4 regions of the Streptomyces incanus genome follow, and region 1 is predicted to be linked to each of the others. Evidence: riboswitches for the same ligand, from Rfam matches in the RefSeq annotation. Region 1 holds a riboswitch; each other region holds the start of a gene.

Region 1 (4,094 bases):
TCGGACGGACGGGACCGCGCGCCGGGGTTCTTCCCCCTTCACATCAAATCGATGGATAGATCGAATCGATGTTACGGTCCTGGGTGGCCGCCTCACCGTCGAGGCCCGCGCCTCATCAGCTCGTCCCGCAGGTTCGCCCCGCCTCGGGCGGTCGCCGCGCTCTTTGAGAGTCACGAACCATGGAACTCCGTACGTCCTCCACCGCGTCCTTGCCGGCTTCAGCTGTCTCGCGCGATGAGACGGTGCCGGCACGGCGCGGTTCGGCCGGGACGCGCCGCGCCGGTCACCCGCGCAGAAACCCGTAGCGAGACTCGTACGGCGGGGTCTCCCATGTTTCCCGCTCCGCGCGGTCACGCCGACCGTTCGCGAAGCCGCTCCAGCAGGCCGTCCAGAGACGCACGGCCGGCGCTCGACGCAACCGGCCTGCCGCTGTTCGGTCCACCAGGCCGGTGACGCCACTCGTGCTCAGGCCTGACATCGTCCCCCTTATTCCTGGACCGCTGCCTTCGAAAGGTTTTTGCACCATGCCGCTGGCTCTGCTGGCCCTGGCTGTCGTCGCGTTCGGCATCGGCACGACCGAGTTCGCCACGATGGGGCTGCTGCCCCAGATCGCCGACGGGGTCGGCGTGTCCGTGCCGCACGCCGGCCACCTCGTCTCCGCCTACGCGCTCGGTGTCGTCGTCGGCGCGCCCCTGCTGACGGGCATCGGCGCGCGCATACCCCACAAGCGGCTGCTCCTGCTCCTGTCGGGGCTGTTCGTGGTCGGCAACGCCGCGTCCGCGCTCGCCCCCGACTTCGGCCTGCTCTTCGCCGCGCGGTTCCTGGCGGGTCTGCCGCACGGAGCGCTGTTCGGCGTGGGCGCCGTCGTCGCCTCACGGCTGGTCGCCCCGGGGCGCGCGGCACGTGCCGTCTCGAAGGTGTTTCTCGGTCTCACCGTCGCCAACATCGTCGGAGTCCCGGCCAGCACGGCCCTCGGGCAACAACTGGGCTGGCGGTCCGCCTACTGGGCGGTCACCGTCATCGGACTCGTCGCCCTCGTCATGCTGGCCTGCTTCGTCCCCCACCAGCCACGCGGCCGGCAGTCCGGCATCAGGACCGAGCTGCGGGCCATGGGCAACAGGCAGGTCGTGATCGGCATGGCCGTCGCCGTGGTCGGGTTCGGCGGGTTCTTCGCCGTCTACAGCTACCTGGTGCCCATGCTGACGAATCTGACGGGCATATCCGACTCCTCGACCACTCTGGTCCTCGCGCTCTACGGCGTTGGCATGACGCTCGGCACGCTGGTCGCCGGCCCGCTCACGGACCGCGCCCTGCGGCCGACGCTGTATGCGGGCCTGGCCGTGCTCGCCGCGGCACTGGTGACGTTCTACTTCACCGTGCACAGCGTCGTGCCCGCCCTGGTGACGATCACCGTCATCGGTGCGATGGGCTCTCTCATCACCACGCCCGTCCAGATGCTGCTCATGGCCAAGGCCAAGAACGCTCCGACGATGGCGGCGGCCTCCAACCACTCCGCGTTCAACCTGGCCAACGCGGGCGGGGCCTGGATCGGCGGCCTGGTCATCTCGGCAGGCTGGGGCTGGGCCGCGCCCAGCCTGGCCGGTGCGGCTCTTGCTCTGGCCGGCCTCGGCCTGGCCTTCACGGGCGGCCTGATGGACCGGGGCGGCCGACGCTCCGAGGTGATCATGGAAGGCTCGGCCGTGGCCGATCAAGAGGCGCGTACGGTCACGTGACGACCGGCATCGGCCCTGAAGGGCGAGTGCCGGCACGAGGCCGAAGCGCAGGCCGGGCGTGAGGGACCACGGCTGGAGAACAGGGCCTCGCCCGAGCCGGCGGCTGCCGGCCCCCATCCTCCGGACAGCGCACGCTCGCAAGAGTGCCTCTCCATCGGTTCGCCCTCGTCGGCTGCCCGTGGGCACGTTCAAAACAGCTCTGTGCGGACGGGACGCCCTCGGGCGCCTCGCGCACGATCCCGTCGTGCTCGAAGCGCCCGGTGTGAAGGGGACGAACCGGGCAGGGGCCATCGGGCGCGGGCGGGCCCGACTCGGTGTCCAGGGGCCTGCCGGTGGCCTCGCGGTGACCGGCGGCAACGGTCTGCCGGCCGCCGTCGAGCACCGGGTCCCGGTTCGTCAGGCGCCCGGCCGTGTGGGACAGCCGGGGCGGAAACCGTCGGCGAACTCGGCGAGCGGTAGCGGAACGCATCGTCGCGGGCGTGAACGGCGGTGAGGTGCGCCCGCGACCAGGTCATACAAGCGCCTTGATACGCTTCCGGAGCCAGTCGTGCCACATCCGAGGCCAGGGAATCCGGTGGGAATCCGGAACTGACGCGCAGCGGTGAGGGGGACGGGCGGAGCACTCATGACGCCACTGGGGCGGCGGGTCGGCCAAAGGGCCGGCGCGCACCGCCCTGGGAAGGCGCTCCGTCCGGGCGAACCCGAGTCCGAAGACCTGCTGGCACCTCGCCGCCGTCGGCGGTGGGGCCCTTTGTAGGCCAGGCTCCGCGTACGAGCCCCGACAGTGCAAGGCGTGCCCGTGCCCCGTGCTCTCTCCGATCCCCGCTGCCGTGCCGCAGCCTTTCTCCTCACCCCCGCCCTGCTGCTCACCGCCTGCGGCGGAGCCGGCGACGCCGCCGCCGACAGCCCGGAACAGTCCGCCGCGTCCGGCTACCCGCTGACCTTCGACAACTGCGGGAACCAGGTCACGGTGGAGTCGGCACCCGAGCGGGTCGTCTCCCTCAACCAGGGCACCACCGAGATCCTGCTCTCCCTCGGCCTCGCCGACCGCATGGCCGGCACCGCCACCTGGACCGATCCGGTGCCGAAGGGCCTGGAGAAGGCCAGCGCGTCGGTCCCCCGCCTGGCGGACGACACCCCTTCCTTCGAGAAGGTGCTGGACACCGAACCCGACTTCGTCACCGCCTCCTTCGTCTCCACGCTCGGCAAGGGCGGCGTCGCCACCCGCGAGCAGTTCGAGGAACTGGGCGTCCCCACATATGTTTCCCCGGCGGACTGCGCCGCCGGGAAGGACAACGACAGCGGCGGCGACGGCTCCCGCAGCACGGCGCTCACCCTCGACACCGTCTACGGCGAAATACGCGATCTCGCGCGCGTCTTCGACGTCGAGGAGCGTGGCGACGAACTGGTCGCGGAACTGAAGGAGCGGGTGCGCAGGGCCACCGACGGCCTGGACGCCTCCGGCGCCTCCCTCATGTACTGGTTCGCCAACTCCCAGTCGCCCTACCTGGCCGGCTGCTGCGGCGCCCCCGGCGCCATCACCCGCGAGGTCGGTGCCGAGAACGCCTTCTCCGACACCCACGACGAGTGGCCGCAGATCAACTGGGAGACCGTCGCCGACCGCGATCCCGACGTCATAGTCCTCGGCGACCTGACCCGCAGGTCCCAGACAGCGGAAACCGCCGACGCGAAGATTCGTTTCCTGGAGACCAATCCGGCCACGCGCAACCTCGCCGCAGTGAAGAAGAAGCGGTACGTCCTGCTCAGCGGCCAGGCGATGAACCCCTCCATCCGCACCGTCGAAGGGATCGAGCAGGTCGCCGCCGGCCTGCGCGATGCCGGGCTCACCAAGTGAGCCTCCGCGCCCTGCTGCTGACCGGCGGCGGGCTCGCGGCACTGGCCGCCTCCGTCGCCGTCGCCGTGACCATCGGGCCCGCCGACATCTCCACCGCCGACGTGTGGGCGTCGGTGATGGCCCATCTGGGCGGTGGCGAGAGCACGTTGACGCCGCTGCGCGACGGCATCGTGTGGAACCTGCGGATGCCGCGCACCCTGCTCGCCGCCGTGTGCGGCGCCGGACTCGCCCTGTGCGGCGCGGTCATGCAGTCCCTGCTGCGCAACCCGCTCGCCGACCCGTTCGTACTCGGCGTGTCCTCCGGGGCGTCCACAGGCGCGGTCGCCGTGGTGGTGCTCGGTGTCGGCGGCGGGGCGGTGTCGCTCTCGGCGGGTGCCTTCGCCGGCGCGCTGGTGTCCTTCGGGCTCGTGATGCTGCTCAGCCACAGCCTCGGCGGGAGCATGGACCGGGTGGTGCTGTCCGGGGTGGCGGCCATGCAGCTGTTCTCCGCGCTGACCTCGTTCACC
Region 2 (4,094 bases), on a different contig from region 1:
GACAGGCCGGCGTTCTTGCCCGGCAGCCACTCCAGGTTGCCGTGCTTGCCGAGGTGGATCATGGCGTCCGCGCCGAAGCCGCCGTCCTCGGCCCGCGCGGCGAGCCAGCGGTAGGCGGCGAGGTAGTGGTGGGAGGGCGGCAGGTCGGGGTCGTGGTAGATGGCGATGGGGTTCTCGCCGAAGCCGCGCGGGGGCTGGATGAGGATCAGCAGGTTGCCGCGGCGCAGGGCCGCGAGGACGATGTCGCCCTCCGGGTTGCGGCTGCGGTCGAGGAACATCTCGCCCGGCGCCGGGCCCCAGTGCTGCTCGACGGCCGTGCGCAGTCCCTCGGGGAGGGTGGCGTACCAGCGCTTGTAGTCGGCGGCCGGGATGCGCACCGGGTTGCGGGCGAGCTGTTCCTCGGTGAGCCAGTCCTGGTCGTGGCCGCCCGCCTCGATCAGCGCGCGGATCAGTTCGTCGCCGTCTCCGGAGGCCAGTCCGGGGACGTCGGTGTCGCCGAAGTCGTATCCCTCGTCCCGCAGCCGGCGCAGGAGGGCCACCGCGCTGGCGGGGGTGTCCAGGCCGACCGCGTTGCCGATGCGGGAGTGCTTGGTCGGATAGGCGGACAGGACGAGGGCCAGGCGCTTGTCGGCGGCCGGGATGTGCCGCAGGCGGGCGTGGCGCACGGCGATGCCGGCCACCCGGGCGGCGCGCTCGGGGTCGGCGACGTAGGCCGGGAGGCCGTCGGCGTCGATCTCCTTGAAGGAGAACGGCACGGTGATCAGGCGGCCGTCGAACTCGGGCACGGCGATCTGGCTCGCGGCGTCCAGCGGGGAGACGCCCTCGTCGCTCTCCTCCCAGGCGGTGCGGGAGCCGGTCAGGCACAGGGCCTGGAGGATCGGCACGTCCAGGGTGGTGAGGGCGCCCGCGTCCCAGGACTCGTCGTCGCCGCCGGCGGACGCCTCGGCGGGCTTGGTGCCGCCGGCCGCGAGGACGGTCGTGACGATGACGTCCGCCGCGCGCAGCTCCTCGATCAGTTCGGATTCGGGGGCGCGCAGGGAGGCCACGTACAGCGGCAGGGGCCGCCCGCCCGCGTTCTCCACGGCGTCGCACAGGGCGTGGACGAAGGCGGTGTTGCCGCTCATGTGATGGGCGCGGTAGTAGAGCACGGCGACGGTCGGGCCGTCGGTGTCCTCGCGGGGTGTGCGCTCCAGCGGGCCCCAGGTGGGTGCGGGCGCGGGCGCCTCGAAGCCGTGGCCGGTGAGCAGGACCGTGTCGGACAGGAAGCGGGCGAGCTGCTCGAGGTTGGCGGGTCCGCCGTGGGCGAGATAGGCGTGCGCCTCGGCGGCGATGCCGACGGGAACCGTGGAGGCGGCCATCAGCTGGGCGTCGGGGGCCTGTTCACCGGTGAGGACGACGACCGGGCGGCCGTCGGCGAGCAGCAGGTCGAGGCCCTCCTCCCAGGCGCGCAGTCCGCCGAGGAGGCGTACGACGACCAGGCCGACGCCCTCGAGGAGCGCGGGCAGGTCGTCGAGCGGGAGGCGGGAGGGGTTGGCGAAGCGGTAGGGCACCGGGCCGTCGGCCGCTCGCGCGCTGAGCAGGTCCGTGTCGGACGTCGACAGGAGCAGGATGCGGGGGTGCGTCGAGCGCTCCCCGGACGAATGCGGCATGCGTCGGCCGGCCTTCCTCGGGGTCCGCGCCCCGGGCAGTGTTGGACGGCGGGAGTTCCTGACTCGTCCGGCCTCCTGGTGGCCGGACTCACAGTGGCGGGACCGCGCCGGATTCGCACCGGCTTCCTCCCCTGTCGCCGTCGTGGCGAGGGCGGATCTGATGATCCGCCGAGATCATAGTAAGGGTCGGGGGAAGAGGGCAGGGCTTGGACGCCGTGTGACGGTCGGTATGCTCGCCGCCATGTCCACGGCTTCCCTCCCTCCGTCGTCCCAGGCCACAGCGGTCTCACGGGACCGCGGTGACGCCTGTCCGGGGTCGTTGCGGCTGCACACCGCCGACGACGGCGCGCTGGCCCGGGTCCGGGTGCCCGGTGGGGTGCTCACCGTGCCGCAGGCCGAGGTACTCGCGGACGTGGCCGACCAACTGGGCGACGGCGAACTGCATCTGACCTCGCGCGGCAACGTGCAGTTGCGTGGACTGCGCGACGACTGCGGCGCCCGGCTCGCCGGGTCGCTGGACCCGGCCGGACTGCTCCCGTCACGCGGGCACGAACGGGCACGCAACATCGTCGCCTCACCGCTGTCCGGCCTCGACGGACGGGGGGTCCGGGATGTGCGGCCGTGGTTGTCGGCCCTGGACGAGTCGCTGTGCGCGAGCGAGGCGGCGCGGGCGTTGTCCGGGCGGTTCCTGTTCGCGCTCGACGACGGACGCGGCGATGTCGCCGGACTCGGCGCCGATGTGACCGTGCGTGCGGTCAAAGACGGCGGCGCCCTGCTCGTCACCGGCTCGGCGGACGAGGCCCTGCGGGTGTCCGGGGACGAGGCGCCCCGGGCCGCGCTGCTCGCTGCCGAGGCGTTCCTCGAGGTGCTGCGGGAGACCGGGGCACAGGTCTGGCGGGTCGACGAACTGAGCCTCTCCCCAGGTGAGTTGACGCATGTGATCCGGTCCCGCCTGACCGGCGCGGGCATCGACTGCGTTCCGGCGCCGAACGACCGCGCCACAGCGGAGGGGCCGCCTTTGGGAGTGATCGGGGCGGCCCTGTCCGTCCATGCTCCCCTGGGCCTTCTCACGTCCCGTCAATGGCGGACCGTGACCCGGGTGGCCGCCGGGGTCGGGGCGGGCGAACTGCGCCTGACACCGTGGCGCGGCATCGTCGTCCCCGCTCCCGGGACGAGCACGGCGACAGCGGCCGACGCGCTGGCCCGCCTCGCCGGCACCGGCCTGGTCACCGACGCCTCCTCCCCCTGGCTGCGCGTCGGTGCCTGCATCGGCCGGCCGGGGTGCGGCAGGTCACGTTCCGACGTGCGGGCGGACGCTGCCGATGCCCTCGCCGGCGCGGGCCGCTCCCCCCTGCCGTTGTACTGGTCCGGCTGCGAGCGGCGTTGCGGCCGCCCCCGGGGCGACCGGATCGATGTGGTCGCCGCCCCGGAGGGCGGCTACCGGATCGGCATGGTCGCCCAGGGGCGGCCGGCGCGCACCGCCGCCCTGGACGATCCCTCCCTCCTCGCCGCCACCCTGGCGGCGGTCACCTCATGAGCCGTACGACGACCGAGAGCAGCGAGAAGGACACCGTGACCCCCTACGACTACGAGAAGGACGGAGCGGCCATCTACCGCCAGTCCTTCGCCACCATCCGCGCGGAGGCGGACCTCGCGGCCCTGCCCGCCGACGTCAGCCAGGTCGCGGTCCGGATGATCCACGCCTGTGGAATGGTCGACCTCGTCCGCGACCTCGGTCACACGCCCGGTGTGGTGGCCCGCGCACGCGAGGCCCTGCGCGGCGGGGCTCCGATCCTCTGCGACGTGCAGATGGTGGCCAGCGGGGTGACCCGCAAGCGGCTGCCCGCCGACAACGACGTGCTGTGCACGCTCTCCGACCCGGCCGTCCCGGAGCTGGCGGCGAAGCTCGGCACGACGCGCAGCGCCGCCGCACTGGAGCTGTGGCGCGACCGTCTGGAGGGCGCCGTGGTCGCCGTCGGCAACGCGCCCACCGCGCTCTTCCGCCTCCTGGAGATGATCGAGGAGGGGGCGCCCAGACCGGCCGCCGTCATCGGCGTGCCCGTCGGCTTCATCGGCGCGGCCGAGTCCAAGGACGCCCTGGCCGCCCACCCCTCGGGCCTGGAGCACCTGGTCGTCCGAGGCCGTCGCGGAGGCAGCGCCATCGCCGCCGCCGCTCTCAACGCGATCGCGAGCGAGGAAGAATGAGCGGCAAGCTGTACGGGGTCGGGCTCGGCCCCGGCGACCCGTCCCTGATGACCGTACGGGCCGTCGAGGCCATCGCCGAGGCGGACGTGATCGCCTATCACAGTGCCCGTCACGGCCGGTCCATCGCCCGCTCCATCGCGGCGAAGCACATACGGGCCGACCACGTCGAGGAACCGCTGGTCTACCCCGTCACCACCGAGACCACCGACCACCCCGGCGGCTACCAGGGCGCCATGGACG
Region 3 (4,094 bases), on a different contig from region 1:
CAGGGCCGCGCCCGGCCAAGGAGGCAGGGAGACCGCGAGCACGGTGAGCCCCAGCCCGAGCACGGCCTTGTCCACGGGATGGCGGCGGCGCCAGCGACTGCTGTGCGCCGCCGCGTCGATCGACAGCACGCGCGATCAGGCCCGGGGACCGGGGGAGAGCGCCTCGTCGGGGCGGCCCGACTCGGCATCCGGGCTGGTGTCCGGTCCGGCATCCGGTCCGTTACCGGGCACCGGCTGCTGCCGCCGTGCCCGTTCCTCACCCTGTCGACGCCCGCGCCGCACTCCGAAGTAGTACGCCAGGACCCCCGCACCGGCGGCGGCCTGGAGGGCGAAGAGCCCCGACTCGATCTCACCGGACGGAGGTTCGTACAACGGGGAGAACCACGGCTCGTAGTCCGGTTCGAGCTCGGTGATGGCGGTCTCCGCCTCGCCGTCCGCCCCGGCGAACGGCTCCTCCTTGTGGTCGCCGAGCCCGAGCGCCAGTGGCAGCACCGCGAGCGCGGCCACGGCGAGCAGCAGCAGGGCGTTGATCTTCGCGTTCCTGGTCATCGAGCCACCGTCCCGGTACCGGTCGTCCCCGTCGTGCCCGCCGTCTGCTTCGTCTCCGGCTCTGGCTCCGTTTCCGTCGCCGTCGTTCCCGTTGCCGCTCGCTTACCGGTCAACAGCACGCCGAGACGGGTCAGTTCGCCCTTGCTGGACTGCACCAGCAGGCGCATCACCAGGACGGTCAGCAGCCCTTCGCTCACCGCGAGCGGGATCTGCGTGACGGCGAAGATGGAGCCGAACTTGCCGAGCCCGCCAAGGAACCCGCTCCCCGGGTCGGGGAAGGCGAGCGCCAGCTGCACGCTGGTGACGCAGTACGTGGACAGGTCGGCGACGAACGCGCCGCAGAACACCGCGGCCATCAGCGGCGCCCCGTACCGCCGCGCCAGCCGGTACACGCCGTACCCCGCCCACGGTCCGACGATCGCCATCGAGAAGACGTTGGCGCCCAGCGTGGTCAGCCCGCCGTGGGCCAGCAACAGGGCCTGGAACAGCAGGGTGATGGTGCCCAGCACCGCCATGATCGGCGGCCGGAACAGGATGGCGCCCAGCCCGGTACCGGTGGGGTGGGAGCAACTCCCCGTCACCGATGGAAGTTTCAGCGCGGACAGGACGAAGGTGAACGCTCCCGAGGCGCCGAGCAGCAGCGTGCTCTCGGGATGTTCCTTGACTTCACGGATGAGCGACCGGGCTCCGTGGACGACGAACGGCGCCGCCGCGGCGCCCCAGGCGACCGCGTGCACCGGTGGCAGAAAACCCTCGGCAATGTGCATGGCTCAGCAGACCCTCTCCAGCACCTCGTGGATGGTTGACGCGCCTTGGCCGGTCTCCTGGCTGACGGGTACCACCGCCCGAACTCCGCCTTCCCGGGTCCCAGGTGGACCCAGTGGCTGCCCGTCGGTCCTGTCGGGGGGACAGGACCAGGGGCCGGAGCCGGACTTCCCGATCACAGTGGCGAGGGCCGCACCGGTATCGCACCGGATTTCCCGTTCACCAAGGCGTGGTGACAGTAGACCCGGATCCGGCCTGGTGACAAGCGGGTACGGGGGGCGCGCGGACGGCGGTCCGCAGCTCATGCCCCCGCGCGCACCTGCGGCCCTGACAGCGGGTGGGCGTGGATGTGCACAGGTGGCACATCGGCCGCCCCCTCGCCGCCTGCCCGGGCGGCCACTGTTTCGTCGAGACGTCGGCATGAGGGACCGGGGCCCTGGGCAGAACCTTGCTGCAATTAGTATGCAACAACGAATTCCGGTCAGTAGAGGTGTGAGGTTCGATGACGACCCGACGAATACGGCGTACCACCGGCGCGGCCACCACGGCCGCCGCGCTCGCGGTGGTCGCCGCCTGCTCGGCACCCACCGGCGGTTCGGGCACCGCCGCGGGCGGCGGCGGGTCCGCCGAGTCCGTGGTGATCGGGGTCCCCTCCGAACCCGACACCCTGAGCCCCCTGCTCGGCTACGGCAAGGACGGCAACTCCAAGATCTTCGACGGGCTGCTCGCCCGGGACGCCGACCTGAAACTGAAGCCCGCCCTGGCGAAGGCCCTGCCCGAGATCGGCGACGACGGCCGCACCTACACCTACACCCTCCGCTCCGGCGTGACGTTCAGCGACGGCGAACCCCTCACCGCCGAGGACGTCGTCTACACGTACGAAACGGTGCTCGACGACAAGACCAACAACACCGCCAAGAGCGAACTGGACGCCGTCGAAAAGGTTCGCGCGGACGGCGACGACAAGGTCGTCTTCACCCTCAAGTACCCGTACGCGGCCTTCGCCGCCCGCACCGTCCTGCCCATCGTCCCCGAGCACATCGCCGGCGAGCAGGACCCCAACACCGGCGCCTTCAACACCGAGCCGATCGGCACCGGACCCTACGTCCTCACCGGTTGGAGCAAGGGCGAGAAGCTCACCTTCAAGGCGAACCCGGACTACTGGGGCGGCGCCCCCGAGGTGAAGAAGATCACCATGGCGGTCATCGCCGACGACGACGTCCGCGCCACCCGCCTGCGCTCCGGCGACCTCGACGGCGCGACCCTCCCGCCCAACCTCGCCGCCACCTTCGAGAACGACGACGGCCGCACGACGTACCAGGCCACCACCTACGACTTCCGCGCCGTCACCCTCCCCACCGCGAACAAGGTCACCGGCGACACCGCGATCCGCCGCGCCCTCGACCTCGCCGTGGACCGCCAGGCCATGGTCGACAAGATCCTCGACGGAGCCGGCCGCCCCGCCTACGGGCCGCTGCCCCTCGACGACCCCTGGTACACCAAGGACATCGAACGCCCCCAGGACCTCGCCGAGGCCAAGAAGGTCCTCGACCGGGACGGCTGGAAGGCCGGCAAGGACGGCATCCGTGCCAAGGGCGGTGTCCGGGCCACGTTCACCCTCTTCTACCCCTCGGGCGACAAGGTCCGCCAGGACCACGCCCTCGCCTACGCCTCCGACGCCAAGAAGGCCGGCATCGACGTCAAGGTCGAGGGTGCCACCTGGGAGGTCATCGAACCCCGGATGGGCAAGGACGCCGTACTCGCCGGCTTCGGCAGCACCGGCGACCCCGACTTCGGCCTCTACACCCTGCTGCACTCCTCCCTCGCCGGCGACGGCTTCAACAACATGCCCCGCTACGACAACCCCGCCGTCGACAAAGCCCTCGAGGCCGGCCGCCGCAGCCAGGACCCCGAGGACCGCAAGGCCGCCTACGACGACCTCCAGCGCGAGCTCGTGAAAAACCCCGGCTACACCTTCCTCACCCACATCGACCACCTCTACGTCCTCGCCGACCGCTGGGAGGGCCTGACCACCCAGGTCGAGCCGCACGAGCACGGCTTCGCCAGCGGCCCCTGGTGGAACGCCGAGGACTGGCAGCCGAAGAAGCCGAAGAAGTGACCGCCCCGCCCTGGGGAGCGATGGCCCGCCTCGTGGCACGGCGGGCCCTGCTCGCCGTACCCGTCCTCCTCGTCGTCACCTTCGGCGTGTTCGCCATCGCCGCCGCCTCCCCCTTCGACCCCGTCAAGGCCTACGCCGGCACCGCCGCCCTCGGCGCCGACCAGGAGACCCTGGACCGGCTCCGGGACAACCTCGGCGTGGACCGCCCCTTCGCCGCCCGCTGGTGGGAGTGGCTGACCTCCGCCGTCACCGGCGACCTCGGCCAGTCCAGCGTGCTGCGGCAACCGGTCGCCGACGCGATCGGCGAACGGATCGTGTGGTCCACGCTGCTGTGCGCCGTCGCGTTCGCCGTCGCCGTCCTCCTCGGCACCCTGCTCGGCGTGCTCGCCGCCCGCCGCCCCGGCTCACTCCTCGACCGTACGGTCACCTCCCTCGCGTACTCCCTGGAGGCCGCGCCGGTCTTCTGGATCGCCCTGCTCGCCGTCTGGCTCTTCGCCCTCCAACTGGACGTCCTCCCGGCCGGCGGCCTCACCGACACCGGCAGCGACCAGGTCACCGCCGGACAGGTCGCACGCCACCTGATCCTCCCCGCCGGCGTCCTCGCCGTCTCCCAACTGCCCTGGTTCACGCTGTACGTCCGTCAGGGCGTCGGCGACGCGCT
Region 4 (4,094 bases), on a different contig from region 1:
CGCGCCGAGGTTGACCGAGCCCAGGTTGCAGACCGCTGTCTCCCCGTCGCTGGTGACCTCGAGGATCTCCGTGCACAGGTTGGACGAGTGGACGACGTGGCCGGGCTCGGCGGTCTGGTTGGCGGTGCGGTTGGCGGCGTCCTTGAACGTCATCCAGCCGTTGCCGGTCTGGGCGAGGGTCCGCATCATGCGCCCGTACAGCTCCCGGGCGGGGATCGTCTTCCGCGCCAGGCCCGCGGCCTCGGCGGCCCGGTAGGCCGCGTCGAACTCCTCGCCCCACAGGTCGACCAGGTCCGGAACGTCGGACGGGGAGAACAGCGACCAGGCGGTGTCGGCGTCGACCCGGCGCATGAACTCGTCCGGCACCCAGTGCGCGAGGTTCAGGTTGTGCGTACGGCGGGCGTCCTCACCGGTGTTGTCGCGCAGCTCCAGGAACTCCTCGACGTCGGAGTGCCAGGTCTCCAGGTAGACCGCCGCCGCGCCCTTGCGCCGGCCGCCCTGGTTCACGGCGGCGACGGAGGCGTCCAGGGTCTTCAGGAACGGGACGATGCCGTTGGAGTACCCGTTGGTGCCGCGGATCAGCGAACCCCGCGAGCGGATGCGGGAGTAGGCCAGGCCGATGCCGCCGGCGTGCTTGGAGAGGCGGGCCACCTGGTGGTAGCGGTCGTAGAGGGAGTCCAGCTCGTCCTTGGGGGAGTCGAGCAGGTAACAGGAGGACATCTGGGGGTGCCGGGTACCGGAGTTGAACAGGGTGGGGGAGGAGGGAAGGTACTCCAGGCGGCTCATCAGGCCGTACAGCGCGGCGACTTCGTCCACCGCGCGGGGGGTGCCGTTCTCGGCGAGACCGGCGGCGACCCGCAGCAGGAAGTGCTGCGGTGCCTCGACGACCTTGCGGGTGACCGGATGCCGCAGCAGATAGCGGCTGTACAGGGTGCGCAGCCCGAAGTAGCCGAAGCGGTCGTCCGCGCGGGGGTCGATCAGCGCGTCAAGACGGTCCGGGTGCAGCAGGACGAACTCGGCGGTCCGGTCCGCGATGAGGCCCTCGCGGTGCCCGGCGGCGATCGACGAGGTGAACGACGTGACACCCTGCGAGGCGGCCTCGGCGCGGATGCCGAGGGTCAGCAGGCGGGCGGCGAGCCGGGAGTAGACGGGATCCTCGGAGATGAGCCCGGCCGCCGCCTCGGTGGCCAGCTCGCGCAGCTCGGCCTCGTCCGCATGGGCGGACCGGCCGCGCAGCGCGGCGGCGGCGACCCGGCCGGGGTCGGCGTCGGGGAGATCGGCGGTCAGCTCGGTCAGGGTCCGCAGCAGCGCGGCACCGGGGCCGTCGCTCACCTCGACCGCTGAAGCAGGATCGGCTGGCGCGATGGTCACGTGGGGCTCTCCCTCGCTCGGCACGGGGCCTCGGCGAGGGCGGGGGCAGCACACGGGCACGCGAACGTGCCACGCGTCCACCGGCCCATTCCGCGAGGCCCGGACGTCGGGCACCCGGACCGGACGGCCGGGCGCACTGTCGGCAGGTCCTCGGACTGAAGCCCGTGCGGGCACGCGGGAAACGCGAACACGCACAAGTACACCGTTGCGGGACAGTTCCGGATTCGCACCGGATTCCCCTGCGGCGACAGCGAGCATGAGCATACATCTTGTGCCGGGCGCTGTCGGCAGTCCCATATCTTGTGTCCCGGCGGGCGCTGCGGTGCAGGGCCCGCAGGGGTGTCGGAGCGTCAGCTCATAGGCGGGCAGCGTGATGTCGTCCAGGTGCGGAACGGGGTTCCAGTCCCGCCCGGGGGAGCGGACGAAACCGAGACGCTCGTAGATGCGGTGGGCCGTACGCATCGTCCGCCGGGTCGACAGCACGATCCGTACGCACCCCTCCGTGGCCCGTGCCCGGTCGGCACAGGCGCGGACGAGGGCCTCCCCGACACCCCGACACCCCGGCGCCGGGCTGTGCGGGCAACCGCGAGCATCCGGATCTCCGCCTCGCCGGGCCCGGCCATATCGGCCATCGGCCCGCCGCGCGGTACGAACGTCACCCCGTCCAGCACCCTTCCCGCGCCGCCCGCCTCCGACGTCCCGGGACACGCTCCGGTCCCCTCCACGGCGACCGGTGCCTCGGCGGCCGCGGCCCGCCCGGCGACGTCCCTGAGCTCACCGAGGTACGCGTCGCTCTCCCCGAAGTCGAGCAGCCCGTCGCGCAGACAGGCCTGCGCGGTGAGTTCACCGAGTTCCTCGAACTCGTACGGCTCCACCGGCCGGGTGACGATGTCTGTGGGGCGAGTGCGCCCCACGGGTACGACAACGGGCCGCCGGAGACATCCGCGGCCCGTTGTCGTACCCGCGTACCGCGTCAGCGCTTGCCGTCGGCGGCCGTGTCAGCCGTGTCCAGGGGCAGCTCGGTGCTGACGCCCGGATCGCCCGCGTCCGCCGTGTAGTCCTGCGGCCGGGTCTCGTCGATGCCCTCGGGCGCCTTGACGGCCCTCAGGACGAAGGTCAGGGCGATCGTGACCAGGACATTGACCACGAAGGCGGTGAGGCCGATGTAGCCGATCTCGCCGATACCCGGGATCACCTTGGACGAGCCGCCGAAGTGCTTCTGCGTCGGCGAGGCCACCCCGTACGCCGCGACCGTGCCGTAGACCATGCCGACCGCCCAGCCCGCGAGCAGCGCCCAGCGGTGGAACCAGCGGGTGAACAGGCCGCCCACCAGGGCGGGGAAGGTCTGCAGGATCCAGATGCCGCCCAACAGCTGGAAGTTGATGGCGACCGTCTTGTCCATGGTGAGGACGAAGACCAGCGCACCCACCTTCACGAGCAGCGAGACCACCTTGGAGACCTTGGTCTCCTGCGCGGGTGTCGCGTCCGGTTTGATGAAGTCCTTGTAGATGTTGCGGGTGAACAGGTTCGCGGCGGCGATCGACATGATCGCCGCCGGCACCAGCGCCCCGATGCCGATGGCGGCGAAGGCCACGCCGGCGAACCAGGCCGGGAACATGTTCTCGAACAACTGCGGGATCGCCAGCTGCCCGTTGCTGACCTCGACCCCGGCCGCGATCGCCATGAAGCCGAGCAGCGCCAGCAGGCCCAGCATCAGCGAGTACAGCGGCAGCATCGTGGTGTTGCGGCGGATCACCTCACGGCTGCGCGAGGACAGCGTCGCGGTGATCGAGTGCGGATACATGAACAGCGCGAGCGCCGAGCCCAACGCCAGCGTGGCGTAAGTCCATTGTCCCGCCTCGCCCGGCACCAGCGAACCGCGCGGCGCGCCCGTGGCCGGGTTGGTCCCGCTGTACGCCTCGCTCGCCCTGGCGAAGATGTCGTCGAAGCCGCCCAGCTTGATCGGGATGTAGATGATCGCCACCGCGATCACGAGGTAGATCAGCGTGTCCTTCACGAACGCGATCAGCGCGGGGGCCCGCAGACCCGACGAGTACGTGTACGCCGCCAGCACACCGAAGGCGATCAGCAGCGGCAGGTCCTTGACGAACCAGTTGGTGTTCTCGCCGCCACCGACGCCCATCACGTCCAGCACGGCCTGGATGCCGACCAGTTGGAGTGCGATGTACGGCATCGTGGCCAGGATGCCGGTGACCGCCACCGCCAGCGACAGCCCCTTCGAGCCGAACCGGCCGCGCACGAAGTCGGAGGTCGTCACATAGCCGTGCTTGTGCGACACCGACCACAGCCGCGGCAGGAAGGTGAAGATCAGCGGGTAGACGAGGATGGTGTACGGCACGGCGAAGAAGCCCGCCGCGCCCGCCGCGTAGATCGCCGCCGGTACGGCCACGAAGGTGTACGCCGTGTACAGGTCGCCGCCGAGCAGGAACCAGGTGACCCAGGTACCGAACGACCGTCCGCCCAGGCCCCATTCGTCGAGGCTGTGCTCGTTCGTCGCCTTGCGCCAGCGGGCGGCCAGGAAACCCATCGCCGTGACGAGGACGAAGAAGAAGATGAAGACGGCGAGTGCCACGCCGTTCACGCCGTCGTTCATCGCTCGGCACCGCCCTTCGCCGCCGCGCGGGCACGCTGGTCACGCTGCCACAGCTTGTACGCGATCACCGTCAGGGCGGTGGAGATCAGCACCCACAGCATCTGGTACC

What was found. Region 1 has a riboswitch for cobalamin ahead of ACFP2V_RS35960 (ABC transporter substrate-binding protein). Riboswitches for the same ligand answer to the same signal wherever they lie in the genome.
Region 2: linked by a shared signal. The riboswitch ahead of cobN (cobaltochelatase subunit CobN) and the one ahead of ACFP2V_RS35960 (ABC transporter substrate-binding protein) in region 1 are both predicted to bind cobalamin.
Region 3: linked by a shared signal. The riboswitch ahead of ACFP2V_RS15470 (energy-coupling factor ABC transporter permease) and the one ahead of ACFP2V_RS35960 (ABC transporter substrate-binding protein) in region 1 are both predicted to bind cobalamin.
Region 4: linked by a shared signal. The riboswitch ahead of ACFP2V_RS22260 (ribonucleoside-diphosphate reductase subunit alpha) and the one ahead of ACFP2V_RS35960 (ABC transporter substrate-binding protein) in region 1 are both predicted to bind cobalamin.

What each region holds. Positions count from the first base shown of each region.
Region 1 is NZ_JBHSPC010000161.1:44,701-48,794, reverse strand. Features, by position in the region: gene ACFP2V_RS35965 (MFS transporter) at 525-1,733, shown strand; cobalamin riboswitch at 2,259-2,470, shown strand; gene ACFP2V_RS35960 (ABC transporter substrate-binding protein) at 2,533-3,588, shown strand; gene ACFP2V_RS35955 (FecCD family ABC transporter permease) at 3,585-4,094, shown strand, end outside.
Region 2 is NZ_JBHSPC010000036.1:12,763-16,856, reverse strand. Features, by position in the region: gene cobN (cobaltochelatase subunit CobN) at 1-1,649, opposite strand, end outside; cobalamin riboswitch at 1,683-1,833, opposite strand; gene cobG (precorrin-3B synthase) at 1,879-3,186, shown strand; gene ACFP2V_RS13580 (precorrin-8X methylmutase) at 3,183-3,854, shown strand; gene ACFP2V_RS13575 (precorrin-2 C(20)-methyltransferase) at 3,851-4,094, shown strand, end outside.
Region 3 is NZ_JBHSPC010000038.1:37,205-41,298, reverse strand. Features, by position in the region: gene cbiQ (cobalt ECF transporter T component CbiQ) at 1-129, opposite strand, end outside; gene ACFP2V_RS15475 (energy-coupling factor ABC transporter substrate-binding protein) at 136-549, opposite strand; gene ACFP2V_RS15470 (energy-coupling factor ABC transporter permease) at 546-1,316, opposite strand; cobalamin riboswitch at 1,347-1,556, opposite strand; gene ACFP2V_RS15465 (ABC transporter substrate-binding protein) at 1,817-3,433, shown strand; gene ACFP2V_RS15460 (ABC transporter permease) at 3,454-4,094, shown strand, end outside.
Region 4 is NZ_JBHSPC010000073.1:23,404-27,497, reverse strand. Features, by position in the region: gene ACFP2V_RS22260 (ribonucleoside-diphosphate reductase subunit alpha) at 1-1,371, opposite strand, end outside; cobalamin riboswitch at 1,496-1,635, opposite strand; partial or broken gene ACFP2V_RS22255 (GNAT family N-acetyltransferase) at 1,717-2,285, opposite strand; gene mctP (monocarboxylate uptake permease MctP) at 2,345-3,985, opposite strand; gene ACFP2V_RS22245 (DUF3311 domain-containing protein) at 3,982-4,094, opposite strand, start outside.